DNA from 4 places in the Pseudomonas sp. P4_C8 genome. Region 4 is predicted to be linked to each of the others. Evidence: predicted binding sites of a transcription regulator. Region 4 holds the regulator's gene; each other region holds the start of a gene.
What was found. Region 4 encodes sigma-54, which starts transcription at its own class of promoters, with help from an activator protein. Its sites were predicted from a motif close to ANTGGCATNNANNTTGCTNT; they were not measured.
Positions count from the first base shown of each region.

Region 1: a site for sigma-54 is predicted at 1,764-1,783, ahead of AC1DWM_RS12420 (flagellar basal body rod protein FlgF). Genes of this name have one in related genera too.
Region 2: a site for sigma-54 is predicted at 2,309-2,328, ahead of AC1DWM_RS01360 (pilin). Genes of this name have one in related genera too.
Region 3: a site for sigma-54 is predicted at 1,607-1,626, ahead of glnK (P-II family nitrogen regulator). Genes of this name have one in related genera too.

Region 1 is NZ_JBFUIH010000016.1:63,171-67,381, reverse strand. Features, by position in the region: gene AC1DWM_RS12425 (sigma-54-dependent transcriptional regulator) at 1-1,477, shown strand, start outside; gene AC1DWM_RS12420 (flagellar basal body rod protein FlgF) at 1,838-2,578, shown strand; gene flgG (flagellar basal-body rod protein FlgG) at 2,624-3,409, shown strand; gene flgH (flagellar basal body L-ring protein FlgH) at 3,462-4,157, shown strand; gene AC1DWM_RS12405 (flagellar basal body P-ring protein FlgI) at 4,185-4,211, shown strand, end outside.
Region 2 is NZ_JBFUIH010000002.1:39,227-43,437, forward strand. Features, by position in the region: gene AC1DWM_RS01350 (DUF748 domain-containing protein) at 1-864, shown strand, start outside; gene AC1DWM_RS01355 (BON domain-containing protein) at 1,179-1,532, opposite strand; gene AC1DWM_RS01360 (pilin) at 1,840-2,262, opposite strand; gene AC1DWM_RS01365 (type II secretion system F family protein) at 2,496-3,713, shown strand; gene AC1DWM_RS01370 (prepilin peptidase) at 3,715-4,211, shown strand, end outside.
Region 3 is NZ_JBFUIH010000015.1:65,416-69,626, reverse strand. Features, by position in the region: gene AC1DWM_RS11905 (MFS transporter) at 1-375, opposite strand, end outside; gene AC1DWM_RS11900 (winged helix-turn-helix transcriptional regulator) at 527-982, shown strand; gene AC1DWM_RS11895 (accessory factor UbiK family protein) at 1,152-1,412, opposite strand; gene glnK (P-II family nitrogen regulator) at 1,835-2,173, shown strand; gene AC1DWM_RS11885 (ammonium transporter) at 2,209-3,546, shown strand; gene AC1DWM_RS11880 (secondary thiamine-phosphate synthase enzyme YjbQ) at 3,760-4,185, shown strand.
Region 4 is NZ_JBFUIH010000014.1:70,636-74,846, reverse strand. Features, by position in the region: gene rapZ (RNase adapter RapZ) at 1-687, opposite strand, end outside; gene ptsN (PTS IIA-like nitrogen regulatory protein PtsN) at 690-1,154, opposite strand; gene hpf (ribosome hibernation-promoting factor, HPF/YfiA family) at 1,167-1,475, opposite strand; gene AC1DWM_RS11310 (RNA polymerase factor sigma-54) at 1,550-3,043, opposite strand; gene lptB (LPS export ABC transporter ATP-binding protein) at 3,227-3,952, opposite strand; gene lptA (lipopolysaccharide transport periplasmic protein LptA) at 3,952-4,211, opposite strand, start outside.

The DNA of each region.
Region 1 (4,211 bases), on a different contig from region 4:
TGGCGAGGTCGGCGGTGAGCATGGCAATGCGATCTACCTGCATTGCCCGAACCTGATCAACATTCAGTTCCAGGCCCTGCGTCCGAAATTCGAATCGATAGCCGGCGTATTCGGCGTCAAGCGTGTAGGGCTGATGCCCAGCGAGCGTCGGCACATGGAGCTCAATGCCTTGCTCGGTGCCCTGGAGTTTCCGGTGTTGTCGATCGACATGGGCGGCTCCATCGTCGCGGCGAATCGTGCGGCGGCGCAGTTGCTCGGGGTGCGGGTGGATGAAGTGCCGGGGATTCCGCTGTCGCGTTACGCCGAGGATTTTGATTTGCCGGAGTTGGTGCGGGCCAACAAATCGCGCATCAACGGGCTGCGGGTCAAGGTCAAGGGCGACGTGTTTCTGGCCGACATCGCGCCGTTGCAATCGGAGCATGACGACAGTGAAGCCATGGCCGGTGCGGTATTGACGTTGCACCGCGCTGACCGGGTGGGCGAGCGCATCTATAACGTACGCAAACAGGAACTGCGCGGGTTCGACAGCATCTTCCAAAGCTCGAAAGTGATGGCAGCGGTAGTGCGCGAAGCACGCCGCATGGCGCCATTGGATGCGCCGCTGTTGATAGAAGGCGAAACCGGCACTGGTAAAGAGTTGCTGGCACGCGCCTGTCACCTGGCTAGCCCGCGCGGGCAATCTCCATTAATGGCGCTCAATTGCGCCGGTTTGCCGGAGTCGATGGCCGAGACTGAATTGTTCGGTTACGGCCCCGGCGCCTTCGAAGGCGCGCGTGCAGAAGGCAAGCTTGGGCTGCTGGAGCTGACGGCGGGCGGTACGCTGTTTCTCGATGGCGTGGGGGAAATGAGCCCGCGCTTGCAGGTGAAATTGCTGCGTTTCCTGCAGGACGGTTGCTTCCGGCGTGTGGGCAGCGATGAAGAAGTTTATCTGGATGTGCGGGTGATCTGCGCGACTCAGGTGGATTTGTCTGAGCTGTGCGCGCGGGGCGAGTTTCGCCAGGATCTGTATCACCGTTTGAACGTGCTTTCGCTGCACATTCCGCCACTGCGTGAATGCCTCGATGGTTTGACGCCGCTGGTGGAGCACTTCCTCGACCAAGCCAGCCGGCAGATCGGTTGCCCGTTGCCGAAACTGGCGCCGGCAGCGATGGAGCGGCTCAGTCATTACCACTGGCCGGGCAATGTCCGGCAATTGGAAAACGTGTTGTTCCAGGCGGTTTCGTTGTGTGAGGGCGGGACGGTCAAGGCCGAGCATATTCGCCTGCCGGATTACGGTGTGCGTCAGCCGCTTGGCGATTTTTCGCTTGAAGGCGGGCTTGACGAGATTGTCGGTCGTTTCGAGAAGGCTGTGTTGGAGAGGCTGTATTCCGAGCATCCGAGCAGTCGGCAACTGGGCAAGCGGTTGGGGGTTTCGCATACGACCATTGCCAACAAGTTGCGTGAGTACGACGTCGGCAAAGAACCGGGAAGCGCATAGACCCCTGTAGCAGCTGCCGAGCCTGCGAGGCTGCGTCCGGCGGCGAAGCCGTCGTGAGTTCAGGCACTGAGATCCTTCAGGTAAACCGCATACTTAGGGTTTACGACTGCTTCGCAGCCGAACGCAGCCTCGGCAGCTGCTACAGGGATCCCATTGAGTTCATGAGGTCAAGCGTTGCCACCCACCGGCATAACACCGCCGGTTTTTCGACTTTGACACAATCTCTCATTCCTCTCTGAAACCCCTCAAGTCCTTTGTTTGCCGGGCCTGGCGCCGCAAAAAAAAAGTTGGTCTGCAAATTGCTTGACGCTCAGCAGTACAGCGGTGGGCGGCAAACGTCCGGCATGCAGAGGAAAGAGCGTGGACAAGTACCTTTATGTGGCAATGACCGGCGCCAGCCAGAATGCACTGGCGCAGAAGGCTCATGCCAACAACCTGGCAAACATCTCCACCAACGGTTTTCAGAAGGACCTGGAACAGGCCCGTTCGATGCCGGTGTTTGGTGACAGCTTTCCGGCGCGTGCGTTTGCCATGACCGAGCGCCCGGCCACCGACTTCTCCCCTGGTTCGCTGGTTGAAACCGGTCGTGACCTCGATGTCGCGGTGCAAGTCAACGGCTGGATCGCCGTGCAGACCCCCGATGGCGCTGAAAGCTACGTGCGCACCGGTAGCCTGAACGTGGACGCCCTTGGCGTGCTGCGTGCCGGCAACGGTATGCCGGTGATGGGCAATGGCGGACCGATCGCCGTGCCGCCCGAGCAGCAAATCGAAGTGGGTGAGGACGGCACCATCAGCATCCGTGCGATGGGCGAAGGCCCGCGCGTGATGGCTGAAGTCGATCGCATCAAGTTGGTCAACCCTGACCTGAGGAACATGACCAAAGGCCTGGACGGTTCGATCCACACCAAGGACGGCAAGCCGGCGCAAGCCGATTCCGGCGTCAAACTGGTGTCCGGGTTCCTGGAATCGAGCAACGTCAACGCCGTGGAAGAAATGACCTCGGTGCTGGCGCTGGCCAAGCAGTTCGAGCTGCACATCAAGATGATGAACACCGCCAAAGACGATGACCAGGCCATGGCTCGGGTCTTGCAGATCAGCTAATTACCAGAACGTCGCGCCGTAAAACAGGCGCACGAGGAGAATCGAATGCTTCCGGCTCTATGGGTTGCCAAAACAGGTCTGTCCGCCCAGGACACTAACCTGACCACCATTTCCAACAACCTGGCTAACGTGTCGACCACGGGTTTCAAACGTGACCGCGCCGAGTTCCAGGACTTGCTCTATCAGATCAAACGCCAGCCAGGCGCCCAGTCGACCCAGGACAGCGAACTGCCGTCGGGCCTGCAAGTGGGTACCGGTGTGCGCATCGTCGGCACCCAGAAAAACTTCACCGCCGGCAGCCTGCAAACCACCGAGCAGCCGCTTGACTTGGCGGTCGACGGTCGCGGTTTCTTCCAGATCCTGCAGCCGGACGGCACCACGTCCTACACCCGTGACGGTACGTTCCACCTCGATTCCAACGGGCAGGTCGTCAACGCCAGTGGCTTCGCCCTGGAGCCGGCCATCGTTATTCCCAACGAAGCACAGACCTTCACGGTCGGTCGCGATGGCACCGTGTCCATCACCGTTCCGGGTAACCCGGCCAGCCAGGTGATCGGCAACCTGCAAACCGCTGACTTCATCAACCCGGCCGGTCTGCAAGCCGTGGGTAACAACCTGTTCCTGGAAACCGCTGCCAGCGGCGCACCGCAAGTCGGTACACCGGGCCTGAACGGTTTCGGCACCACGCTGCAGAACACCCTGGAAACCTCCAACGTCAGCACCGTTGAGGAGATGGTCAACATGATCACCACTCAGCGCGCTTACGAGATGAACTCCAAAGTGATCTCTACCGCCGACCAGATGCTCTCGTTCGTAACGCAGAATCTGTAATCAAGTCTATGAGGCGGCCATGAGGTCGCCTGCAACACCGTGAGGTAGGGTCATGAATCGCTTTGTATCTGTTCTGGCACTGAGTGGGGCTGTTGTGCTCGCGGGCTGCGTCCCAACGACGCCCAAGCCCAATGACCCTTATTACGCCCCGGTGTTGCCGCGCACACCGTTGCCGGCGGCCGCGAACAATGGCTCGATTTACCAGGCCGGTTTTGAGCAGAACCTGTACACCGACCGCAAGGCGTTCCGAGTGGGTGACATCATCACCATTACCCTGAACGAGAGGACCCAGGCCAGCAAAAACGCCAACTCGCAAATTGGCAAGAACAGCAAGGCCAACATTGCCCTGACCTCGTTGTTCGGCTCCACACCCAACACCAATAACCCGTTCGGCAGTGGTGACCTGACGCTGGACGCCAGCTATGAAGGCGACCGCGCGACCAAGGGTGACAGCAAGGCGGCGCAGGGCAACACGCTCGTGGGCTCGATCACCGTTACCGTTGCTGATGTATTGCCCAACGGCATCATCGCAGTACGTGGCGAGAAGTGGATGACCCTCAACACCGGCGATGAGCTGGTGCGGATTGCCGGGCTGGTGCGCTCCGATGACATCTCGACCGACAACACTGTTTCGTCGACCCGTGTCGCCGATGCGCGCATCACCTACTCGGGCACCGGTTCGTTTGCCGATGCGAGTCAGCCAGGCTGGTTCGACCGTTTCTTCCTCAGCCCGCTGTTCCCTTTCTAGGTGGCTACGTTGAATTTCAAACACCTGATGGTGGCCGCCTTGTTGCTGTCTGCG
Region 2 (4,211 bases), on a different contig from region 4:
TACCTGATCACCAAAGGCCAGCTCAAGGCCGAGAACAAAGTGGTGATCGAGCAATTGCAACTCGGTGAAAAGGTCGACAGCCCGGATGCCGTGAGCCTGCCGCTGAAACTGGCGATTGCCTTGCTCAAAGACGTAGATGGCAAGATTTCCATCGAATTGCCTGTCACTGGCGACCTCAATAATCCGCAGTTCAGCGTCATGCCGATTATCTGGCAAACCCTGCGCAACCTGATCGTCAAAGCCGCCGCTGCGCCGTTCAAACTGATTGGCGGACTGGTCAGTGGCGGCGGTTCCGAGGACTTGGGCACCGTATCGTTCGCACCAGGCTCAAGCGATTTGAGCCAGGAAGCCGAAGGGGCGTTGGTCAAACTGTCCCAAGCCTTGAAGGAACGTCCGGCCCTGCGCCTTGAAATCGAAGGCACGGCGGCCGCCAGCAGTGACGGCCCGTTGATTGCCGAGCAACGCCTGGAACGGGAATACCAATACAACTACTACAAAATGCTCCAGCGTCGCGGTGACAAAGTCCCGGCCCAGGCCTCATTGCTGGTGGTCCCGGAAAACGAGAAAGGCCCGCTGTTGGAAGGCATCTACCGCACGCGCCTGAAGACTCAACCGCCGGCCGAATGGAAGGACCTGGGCAAGGAAGAACGCACCGCCAAAATGCGCGCCGACGTGATCAAGTTCTGGAGTACCAGTGACGTGCTGTTGCGTCAGTTGGGGCAGGAGCGCGCGAGCAGCATCAAGGACTATCTGGTGGATAAAGGTCAGCTGGCCGACGACCGTGTGTACTTCATCGACGCCAACCTTGGCGAAGCGCAAAGTGACGGCCGGGTGGTGACGCCGTTGCATCTGGATGCCGAGTGATGCTCGGAAGATTGGTCAGCAGCCATCGAACTCACCACCATTTTGAGTGACCAAAAATCCATTGTAGAAGTGAGCCTGCTCGCGATGGGGATCGGACATTCCAGATAGATGTCGCCTGACACTCAGCTATCGCGAGCAGGCTCGCTCCCACAGTTGTTTTGTGCCACCCAAATAGAACAGGCCCCTGACACGATTGTCGGGGGCCTGTAATGACCACATCCTTATGGCCGTTCGCATGAACGCCCAAGAAGTGGCAGCCGTATTACTCAGCCCGTCTGCCACACCTTCTCCCGGTCCAGGCGAGAAGTCTTGCCTTACTCGGCTTTCAGGCCGTCAGCGGAGACCGCTTTGACGCCTTTGATTTTCTTGGTGATCGCCACTGCGGTGGCTTTCTGGGAATCAGTCACTGCAACAGTGGACGACAGTGACACGACGCCTTTGTTGGTTTCGACTTTGATGTCGGTGCCAGGAATGCCTTTTTCGGTCAGCAAGTCGCTTTTAACTTTGGTCGTGATCCAGGTATCGGAAGTAACTTCCTCGACCTTGGCAGCTTCACCAGTAGCCACTGTCAACGGGGCTTGAGTGGTGGTGGTCTGCGCGAATGCAGCGTTGGCCAGCGTCAGGGTCAGCGCGGTAGCAGTAGCGGCAGCGATAGCGAACTTCTTCATACGAGTAACTCCTGTTTTTCTAGAAAGTCTGCTGGTTGTCTTCGCAGCAGGGTTACTGGGTAGAGTGCGAACGCTGTGCCAACGTTGAGACAACAACTAAATCGTTATAAATCAATACGTTATAAATATTGCGAATTTTCGAAATCATGCAAAATGCATGACCAGGCAAAACTCTGCATGCAACTTGCGGGTTTTCACAAAGTTCCTAACACCCTGAATTTTTTGCCTTTTTTGCAGTAGCCAGGCATTCGACAAACAAAAAAAAGCCCCGCAACCGAAGCAGCGGGGCCGTGTTGGGCGTCAGCGTTTACGAGGCGGAACTGGTGCAGGCTTTAGGTAAGTAATCTTGGTCAGCGGAACTGATACACGACCAGCCATTGGCCGCATCACGCTTCAACGTAATGGTCTTGCTCAGCACTGGCCCTGGGGCATTCAAAATCGTGCAGGTGATGGTGCCATTGCCTGTGGCCACTGCGCCGGTGACCGCGACGGTGCAATTGCTGGTCGTGGCATTACCCGCCGGCGCCACGTTGGCTACCGTTGGCGCAATGCCTTGGTTGATCGCATCTTCATACGGCACCTTCATCGCGGAAATCTCGGCCAGGCCAGCCGTCAACTTCGCCCTGGCCTGATATTTGGAATACATCGGCAACGCAAACGTCGCCAGAATCCCGATGATCGCCACCACGATCAGCAGTTCGATCAGGGTAAAACCTTTCTGAGTCTTCATAGACAAGCTCCATGCATGAGTCGAAAGCTCATGATCTGAAAGAGCATCAGCACAGCCCATGCCAAGCGCTACAGCCCTTGTTCGCGGGGCGGCGAGTCGAATCAAGGACCGTTCCTACCCCCAGGAAGCGCACTATCTGACACTTTTTGTCACCTCAAGGCCGCTGGTTTGGCTCAGCGCCTTGACTAGGCTATAAGCCATGAAGAAATCAATCGGGTCACCAAGGACTGAACATGTCGGTCAAAGCAGCAAAAACAAATGTCTACGCTTGGGAAGGCACAGACAGGAAAGGCACCAAGATGATCGGTGAGTTGAGCGGCCAGAACCCGGCGTTGATCAAGGCCCAACTGCGCAAGCAAGGCATCACCCCCGGCAAGGTGCGCAAGAAATCCGCGTCGATTTTCAACGTCGGCAAACGCATCAAGACTCAGGACATCGCCCTGTTCACCCGGCAGATGGCGACCATGATGAAAGCCGGCGTGCCGCTGTTGCAGTCGTTCGACATTATCGGCGAAGGCTTCGATAACCCGGCCATGCGCAAACTGGTGGACGAGTTGAAACAGGAAGTCGCGGCGGGTAACAGCTTCGCCGCGTCCCTGCGCAAAAAGCCGCAGTATTTCGATGAGCTCTACTGCAACCTGGTGGATGCCGGCGAGCAGGCCGGCGCTCTCGATACTTTGCTGGAACGGGTGGCGACCTATAAGGAAAAGAGCGAAAGCCTGAAGGCAAAAATCAAGAAAGCCATGACCTACCCATTGGCCGTGGTGTTTGTCGCGATCATTGTCACGGGGATTCTACTGGTCAAGGTGGTGCCGCAGTTCGAGTCGGTGTTCAAAGGTTTTGGTGCCGAACTGCCTGCCTTCACGGTGATGGTCATCGGCCTGTCGGCGTTCATGCAGCACTGGTGGTGGGTGATGCTCGGTGTGCTGATCGCGGCGATTTTCGGCGTGCGCCACGCTTTCAAGAAATCCCCGGGCTTTCGCGACTGGCTGGACACCTGGCTGTTGAAACTGCCCCTGATCGGCACGCTGATGTACAAGTCTGCCGTGGCCCGCTACGCCCGAACGCTGTCGACTACCTTTGCCGCCGGCGTGCCATTGGTCGAAGCATTGGAGTCCGTGGCCGGTGCGACCGGCAACATCGTGTTCAAGCGTGCGGTCCTGCGCATCAGGCAGGACGTGTCGACCGGCATGCAACTGAATTTTTCCATGCGCACTTGCGGCGTATTCCCCAACATGGCGATTCAAATGACGGCCATTGGTGAAGAGTCCGGCGCACTGGATGCCATGCTTGACAAGGTCGCGGGCTTCTACGAAGACGAAGTAGACAACATGGTCGATAACCTCACCAGCCTGATGGAACCATTCATCATGGTCGTGCTGGGTGTTATCGTCGGGGGCCTGGTGGTTGCGATGTACTTGCCCATCTTCCAACTCGGCTCAGCGATCTGACATGCCTTTGAATGAAATTCTGACTGTTTACCCGGCGTTCTTCGTGACCCTCGCATTAGTGGTGGGCCTGGTCGTGGGCAGCTTCCTCAATGTGGTGATCTGGCGCCTGCCGAAAATGCTCGACCGCGAATGGCGGCTACAAGCCCATGACGTGCTGGGTGTACCACCCGAAGCACCCGGCCCGACCTACAATCTGATGCTGCCCCACTCCCATTGCCCGCAGTGCGACCATCGAATTCGCGCATGGGAAAACATCCCGGTGCTCAGTTATCTGTTTTTACGGGGGCGATGCTCGAACTGCGCCGCACCTATCGGCAAGCGCTATCCGCTGACCGAACTGACTTGTGGCCTGCTCTCGGCGTTTATCGCCTGGCATTTCGGTTTCGGGTGGCAGGCCTGCATGGTGTTGGTCCTGACCTGGGGCTTGCTGGCGATGAGCCTGATCGACGCCGAGCACCAACTGCTGCCGGATGTGCTGGTACTGCCGCTGTTATGGCT
Region 3 (4,211 bases), on a different contig from region 4:
ATCCTGGGCCAGTCCTACTGCGCACAAAGCCACGGACGACAGCAGCATCTGCGTCAGAATCAGTCTCTTGCGGTTCAGCAGATCGCCCAGAGGGACGATGAAAAGCAGCCCCACCGCATATCCGGCTTGAGTAGCAGTGACCACCACGCCAATAGTGCCGGGTGCAACCGAGAGGCTGGCTGCCATGGACTCCAGCAACGGTTGTGCGAAATAGACATTGGCCACGGCCATGGCGCAGGTGATGGCGAAGAGAAATGTCTGGTAACGACTTAAGCCGGTGGCTGCACGTCCCTGAGGGGGCAGGGTGGTGCCTCCGCCAGCTGATATTTCGGCTTCTACGCCCATTTTCGAAGGCTTTAGAGGGTTCAGCGACATCATTCCATCCTTGGAACCAAGTGGTTTCTAAACAAAACCGATGCGTTGATTTTTAACAAAACTAGTTTTAATCTACAACTACTTTTACAAAATATTTTCGTCTGACGTTAGGACTTTTTTTAAACGATCTATCCCTCAAATTTGGAGAGACATGGCCAGACAGCAGCTACTGGCACAAAGTGAATGCCCTGTGGCCCGCACGCTTGAAGCTATCGGAGATCGTTGGGTGCTGATGATCATCCGCGACGCTTTCGATGATGTTCGCCGCTTCAGTGAATTCCAGAAGCGTCTTGGCCTCGCCAGAAACATCCTTACGGTAAAACTCAAGATGTTGGTCGAGTTGGGCGTATTCGAAATCCAGCCGGCATCCGACGGCAGTGCCTACAAGGAGTATGTTTTGAGCGAGATGGGGCGCGCCGTGTTTCCCATAGTGGTCAGCATGCGCCAGTGGGGTGAGCGCTTCCTCTTCAGCAAGGGCGAGCGTTATTCGGTGCTGCTGGACAACGATCTGTCGGAACCGGTCGAGATCATCACGGTTCGTTCCAGAGCGGGCAAGATATTGACCCCGGCAGATTGCCACCGGCGCGTGGTCAAGCGCGATGCTTGATAGTCGCGGCTGGGTACTGGACTGCGGGTGACTGTCGATTGTGCTCGCGGTACAGCGATGTGCCGCGAGGGTATCGAGATCGCGTCATCAGCTCTTGAACATGCGGCAAGTCGGATCGCCGCACCACCGATCCCACATTAGATCGGGTTTCAAAGTGGGAGCGGTGGTGTTACTCGGTTGGCGGATTGAGCTTCGCTTCCAGCTCTGCCACCTTCGCCTCAAGACTCTCCAGTCGTGCCCGGGTGCGTGCGAGCACGACCATCTGGCTATCAAACTCTTCACGGCTCACCAGGTCGAGCTTGCTGAAGCCGCTCTGCAACAGCGCCTTGAACTGGCTTTCGATTTCGCTTTTCGGCAGCGGGGTTTCGCCGCTGAAGAGGCGGGAGGCGGTGCCCGTCAGGGCGTCTAGGAAGTCTTTGGGCGCGAGCATGGGAAAGGTCCTGGAAACATTGGCGGGCAGTGTATCACGCAGTGTCTATAGTCAATTCCGGTAGCCAGCCAGTGCACGTTTTTCGCGCATGCGGACGGACGGCGGCGCACCGTTGTTGTGCGTTAGTTCCCGGGTAATTCAGGGCGGTGGCTTGTGGTATTGGCCAAGAGATTGAATTCAATGGGTTTTGTTGAGATGGCAAGCTTTCTGCTTAGTGACTATCAACCCATGCACTGATGCAGTCGCTGTGTCGAATGCAGTGCGCCAGGCGAAACGGGGGGGAAGTGTTTCGTACGGGGTGGTTAGCTGGAGTCGGACGGGCATTCAAGGCCGACGATGCGTTACAAAGCCAGGCACTGCGCTTAGACTTGAGACGGGTTTGTTTTCCTGGGGCAAGTCCACCAATTCGGGAGAGAGTTTTCATGAAGCTAGTCACTGCCATCATCAAGCCGTTCAAACTGGACGACGTGCGCGAGTCGCTGTCCGAGATCGGCGTGCAGGGCATTACCGTTACGGAAGTCAAGGGATTCGGTCGGCAGAAGGGTCACACCGAGCTGTATCGCGGCGCGGAATACGTGGTCGATTTTCTGCCTAAAGTGAAGATCGATGTCGCCATTGACGACAAGGATCTGGATCGGGTTATCGAGGCGATAACCAAGGCGGCCAACACCGGCAAGATCGGTGACGGCAAGATCTTCGTGGTCAATCTGGAACAGGCGATTCGCATCCGTACCGGCGAAACCGATACCGACGCAATCTAAGCCGCCACAAACCCAACGCCCCAGGAGAAAACAATATGACTCTGCGTAAATTCGCAGGGCTAGGAGCCCTGTTGTCCCTCGTAATGCCCGGCTTGGCTATGGCGGCAGACGAAGTGGCGGCCCCAGTCCTAAACTCCGGCGATACCGCCTGGATGATGACCTCGACAGCCCTTGTGCTGTTCATGACCATTCCTGGCCTCGCGCTGTTCTACGGCGGCATGGTGCGGTCCAAAAACATTCTTTCCGTGATGATGCAGTGCTTCGCCATTACTGGTCTGATCAGCGTCCTGTGGGTCATTTATGGCTACAGCATCGCGTTCGACACGACTGGCATGGAGCAGGGCGTCGTCAACTTCAATTCGTTCGTCGGCGGCATGGGCAAGGCATTCCTCGCCGGCGTCACGCCATCGAGCCTGACCGGTCCTGCGGCGCTGTTCCCTGAGGCGGTGTTCATCACCTTCCAGATGACCTTCGCCATCATCACCCCTGCGCTGATCGTCGGTGCCTTCGCCGAGCGGATGAAGTTCTCCGCCATGCTGATCTTCATGGGCGTGTGGTTCACCCTGGTTTACGCACCGATTGCACACATGGTCTGGTCCGGTAACGGCGGCCTGTTGTGGGACTGGGGCGTGCTCGACTTCGCCGGCGGCACCGTGGTGCACATCAACGCCGGTGTGGCCGGACTGATTGCCTGCCTGGTACTGGGCAAGCGCAAAGGCTTCCCGACCACCCCGATGGCTCCGCACAACCTCGGTTACACCCTGATGGGCGCCGCGATGTTGTGGGTCGGCTGGTTCGGCTTCAACGCCGGCTCCGCTGCTGCGGCCAACGGCACGGCCGGCATGGCGATGCTGGTGACCCAGATCGCAACCGGCGCTGCGGCACTGGGCTGGATGTTCGCCGAGTGGATCACTCACGGCAAACCAAGTGCACTGGGTATCGCCTCGGGTGTTGTCGCCGGTCTGGTGGCAATCACGCCAGCCGCTGGCACCGTGGGCCCGATGGGCGCGCTGGTCATCGGCCTGGCGGCCGGCGTGGTGTGCTTCTTCTGCGCCACGACCCTGAAACGCAAACTCGGTTATGACGATTCCCTGGACGCGTTCGGTGTACACGGTATCGGCGGTATCCTCGGCGCGATCCTGACTGGCGTGTTCGCTGCGCCATCCCTGGGTGGCTTCGGCACCGTCACCGACATTGCCGCACAAGTCTGGATTCAGTGCAAAGGCGTGGGCTTCACGGTGATCTACACCGCGATCGTCACCTTCATCATTCTCAAGGTCCTGGACGCCGTCATGGGCCTGCGGATCACGGAAGAAGAAGAGGCTGTCGGCATCGACCTGGCACTTCATAACGAGCGCGGCTACAACTTGTAAGACGCGCATAAAAAACTTGCCCGGCTTGCCGGGCATTTTTTTGTCTGGTGTTTGTCAGTGAAGGAACTGCTGAAAGGTTTTTTCGTACACGTTCAGGGGCGTTTACGACGGGCGTTTTTCTGCGGCCAATGGCTTACATCATTGAAGGAATATTAGGGCCTTTGTTTTTTCCCAGAGCGCGCTAGAATGCGCCCCGAAGGTGCGGAGAACTGTATGTGGCAACAGACTCTGATTACCCTGCGGGCTCGGCCCCGGGGCTTTCATCTGGTAACGGACGAGTTACTCGCCGGCTTGCCTGAACTCAAGGCGTGTCGGGTCGGTCTGTTGCATTTGTGGCTGCAGCATACCTCGGCGTCGTTGACCATCAACGAGAACGCCGATCCGGCGGTACGTCGCGACTTCGAACGATTTTTCAATCGTCTGATCCCACAAGGAACAGACGGCTATGAGCATAACGACGAAGGCCTGGACGACCTCCCGGCGCACTTCAAGGCCAGCGTGCTTGGCTGTCAGCTCAGTTTGCCGATCTCGGCAGGCCGACTGGCGCTGGGGACCTGGCAAGGTGTTTATCTGGGCGAGCACCGTGATTTTGGCGGTGCCCGTAAAGTCCTCGCCACCGTGCACGGTGAAGAGGCATGAACCGCTGGTCACCGGCGGTTATTGAA
Region 4 (4,211 bases):
CGATGATATGTCCTGGAACATCTCTTCGACGTCCGGTTGGGCTGCCAGGTACTCGGCCACCGGTTGATCAAGCCCGGACTGAGCGCGCAATTCCGGCTTCCAATAAGGGTTGGGCAGGCAGCGCACGTCGAACACCAGGTCTGCGTCGACCGGCATGCCGCGCTTGAATCCGAAAGACTCGACCAGGAACGCAGTACCGGCTTCCGGCTGGTTCAACAGGCGCAGCTTGATGGTATCGCGCAGCTGATACAGGTTCAGGTGGGTGGTATTGATTTTGAGATCTGCCAGATCGGCGATCGGACCCAGCAGATTACTTTCGTCCTCGATGGCTTCTGCCAACGAACGGTTGGCGTTGCTCAGCGGGTGACGACGGCGGGTTTCGGAAAAGCGCTTGAGCAGGGTTTCTACGTCGGCGTCCAGGTACAGCACATCGCACTTGATATGCCGGCTCCGGACTTCATCCAGCAGTTCGGGAAACCGCGAAAGGTGACTCGGCAAGTTACGCGCATCAATGGATACGGCGACCAGCGGTTGTGCCAGTTCGGTATGAATCAGTGCGCGTTCCGCCAACTCCGGCAGCAGGCCGGCGGGCAGGTTGTCGATGCAGTAGTAGCCGTTGTCCTCGAGAACATCGAGGACGGTGCTTTTACCTGAGCCGGAGCGGCCGCTGACTATGATCAAGCGCATGATTACTGACCGTTTTGCTCGTCCAGGACAACCTGATACAAGGCTTCGTTGCTCGGAGCGCTGCGAAGACGATCACGGACTTCCTTGCGATCGAGCATGCTGGCGATCTGGCGGAGCAGTTCCAGGTGCGCATCGGTAGCCGCTTGCGGGACCAGCAGTACAAACAGCAGGTCAACCGGGGCGCCGTCGATGGCGTCGAAATCAATGGGGGCGTCAAGGTGCATCAAGGCGCTGATGGGTGACTCGCAGCCCTTCAGGCGACAGTGGGGGATGGCGATGCCGTTGCCAAAACCGGTCGAGCCGAGTTTTTCACGGGCAATCAATGCCTCGAAGACATCTTGCATCTCCAGATCCGGCACTTCCCGGGCGATCAGGTTGGCAATTTGCTCGAGGGCTTTCTTTTTACTGCCGCCCGGCACGTTCACGAGGGAACGGCCGGGGGTCAGGATGTTTTCAAGTCGGATCATGGGTTGGGAGTGTTAACGACCGGTCGCACCCTGGAGGAGGCTCTGGGTCTTTTCCTTATGCTTTTTGAGTTGTTTATCCAGCTTGTCGGTCAGTGAGTCGATCGCCGCGTACATATCGGTATGTTCCGCGTTTGCGACCACTTCATTGCCGGGAATATGCAGGGTGGCTTCGATTTTCTGCTTCAGCTTCTCGACCGTCATCGTGACCTGCACGTTGGTGATCTTGTCGAAATGCCGCTCTAATCGTTCGAGTTTTTCGCCGATGTAGGTGCGAAGAGGTTCGGTCACTTCCAGTTGGTGTCCACTGATGTTGACTTGCATACAGCTTCTCCTTCGTTGCCAGTGCATAAAGCGGTAGATCAAATGATCTACCACTGGAACGCTGTGGCGTGGCTCTACATCAACCGCTTGCGTTCGCTCGAAGGCGCGATCCCGAGGGACTCGCGGTACTTGGCGACGGTGCGGCGAGCCACCTGAATGCCTTGTGCCTCCAGTAAACCAGCGATCTTGCTGTCACTCAACGGCTTTTTCTGATTTTCCGCGGCAACCAGCTTTTTGATGATCGCGCGGATCGCTGTGGACGAGCATTCACCGCCTTCGGAGGTGCTGACGTGGCTGGAGAAAAAGTATTTCAGCTCATAAATACCCCGTGGGGTATGCATGAATTTTTGCGTGGTCACCCGTGAAATCGTCGACTCGTGCATGCCCACGGCTTCGGCAATGTCATGCAGGACCAGTGGTTTCATGGCTTCGTCGCCGTATTCCAGGAAGCCGCGCTGATGCTCGACGATCTGGGTGGCGACTTTCATCAGTGTTTCGTTACGGCTTTGCAGGCTCTTGATGAACCAGCGGGCCTCTTGCAACTGATTGCGCATGAAGGTGTTGTCGGCGCTGGTGTCGGCGCGACGGACAAACCCGGCGTATTGGGCGTTGACCCGCAGTCGTGGTACTGATTCCTGATTCAGTTCCACCAGCCAGCGTTCGTTGTCCTTGCGCACGATAACGTCGGGAACGACGTATTCGGCTTCGCTGGATTCGATCTGCGAGCCGGGGCGCGGGTTGAGACTCTGGACCAGCTCGATGATCTGTCGCAGTTCATCTTCCTTGATCTTCATCCGGCGCATCAGCTGGGAGTAGTCGCGGCTGCCGAGCAGATCGATGTAGTCGCTGACCAGGCGTTTGGCTTCGGCGAGCCAAGGCGTATTGGCTGGCAATTGGCGCAATTGCAGCAGCAGGCATTCGCCCAGGTTACGAGCGCCGATACCGGCCGGCTCGAATTGCTGGATGCGGTGCAGGACGGCTTCGATTTCGTCCAGTTCGATGTCCAGTTCCGGATCGAAGGCTTCGAGGATTTCCTCGAGAGTTTCATCCAGATAGCCCTGATTGTTGATGCAGTCGATCAGAGTCACGGCGATCAGGCGATCGGTGTCGGACATCGGTGCCAGGTTCAGTTGCCACAACAGGTGGCTTTGCAGGCTCTCGCCGGCCGATGTGCGAGTAGTGAAATCCCATTCGTCGTCATCGTTGCTCGGCAGGCTGCTGGCGCTGGTCTGGTAAACGTCTTCCCATGCGGTATCGACCGGCAGTTCATTGGGAATGCGCTCGTTCCAGTCGCCTTCCTCGAGGTTGTCCACCGTGGGGGCGGTTTCCTGGTAGGAGGGTTCCTGAATGTCGGCGTTGGGTTGCTGCTCGGCTTTGTCGGCCAAGGGGTCGACGTTGTCGAAGTCGTCGCCTTCTTCCTGGCGTTCGAGCATCGGATTGGACTCCAGGGCCTCCTGGATTTCCTGTTGCAGGTCCAGGGTCGACAATTGGAGCAGGCGGATGGCCTGTTGCAGCTGCGGTGTCATCGTCAGCTGCTGGCCCATTCTCAAGACTAGCGATGGTTTCATGGCAGGGGCTTAACACCTTATTCGCCGGCGCACATGCGCCATCCACTACAGGGCGCCGGAGCGCCAAACATAAGCAAATTATATGCCTGAAACTGAAGTGTTTGCCTAGAGCGCTGTAACAATAAAAACCTGTTGATTTTTACTGTGATAAGCGCTCAGTCGACTAGCCAGACACATCAACGCTTACAGGCGGAACTCATGGCCCAGATAGACTTCTTTAACCAGGTCGTTGGCCAGGATAGTGGCGGCATCGCCTTCGGCGATCAGCTGGCCATCGTTGACGATGTAGGCGGTTTCGCAGATATCCAGGGTTTCACGGACGTTGTGGTCAGTGATCAGCACGCCAATGCCCTTGGCCTTGAGATGGTAGATGATCTGTTTGATGTCGCCGACCGAAATCGGGTCCACGCCGGCGAAGGGTTCGTCGAGCAGGATGAATTTCGGGTTGGTAGCCAATGCCCGGGCGATTTCCACGCGGCGGCGTTCACCGCCCGACAGGCTCATGCCGAGGTTGTCGCGGATGTGGCTGATGTGGAATTCCTGCAGCAGGCTTTCCAGCTCTTTGCGACGTCCGGCCTTGTCGAGTTCCTTGCGCGTCTCGAGGATCGCCATGATGTTGTCGGCGACCGAGAGTTTGCGGAAGATCGACGCTTCTTGCGGCAGATAGCCGATACCGGCCTTTGCACGACCGTGCATTGGCTGGTGGCTGACGTCCAGATCGTCGATCAGCACACGGCCCTGATCGGCCTGCACCAGGCCGACAATCATGTAGAAGCAGGTGGTCTTGCCGGCGCCGTTGGGACCAAGCAGGCCGACGATTTGACCGCTGTCGATCGACAGGCTGACGTCACGCACGACCTGGCGGCTCTTGTAGCTCTTGGCCAGATGCTGAGCTTTCAGAGTTGCCATTACGGGGCCTTTTGCTCGTCGGTTTTCTTCTTCGGCTGGATCACCATGTCGATACGCGGACGCGACTCGGTCACCTTGCTGCCGGTAGCGCGACCGGCGCTGGCAAGCTTTTTCTGGGTGTCGTAGACGATTTTCTCGCCTAGGGTGATGTTGTTGTCCTTGTCGACAACTTTTGCCTTGTCGATCAGTACTACGCGATTTTGCGCGGCGTGGTACTGGATGGTCACACCCCAACCCTGGACAGGCTTGGGGTCGCCTG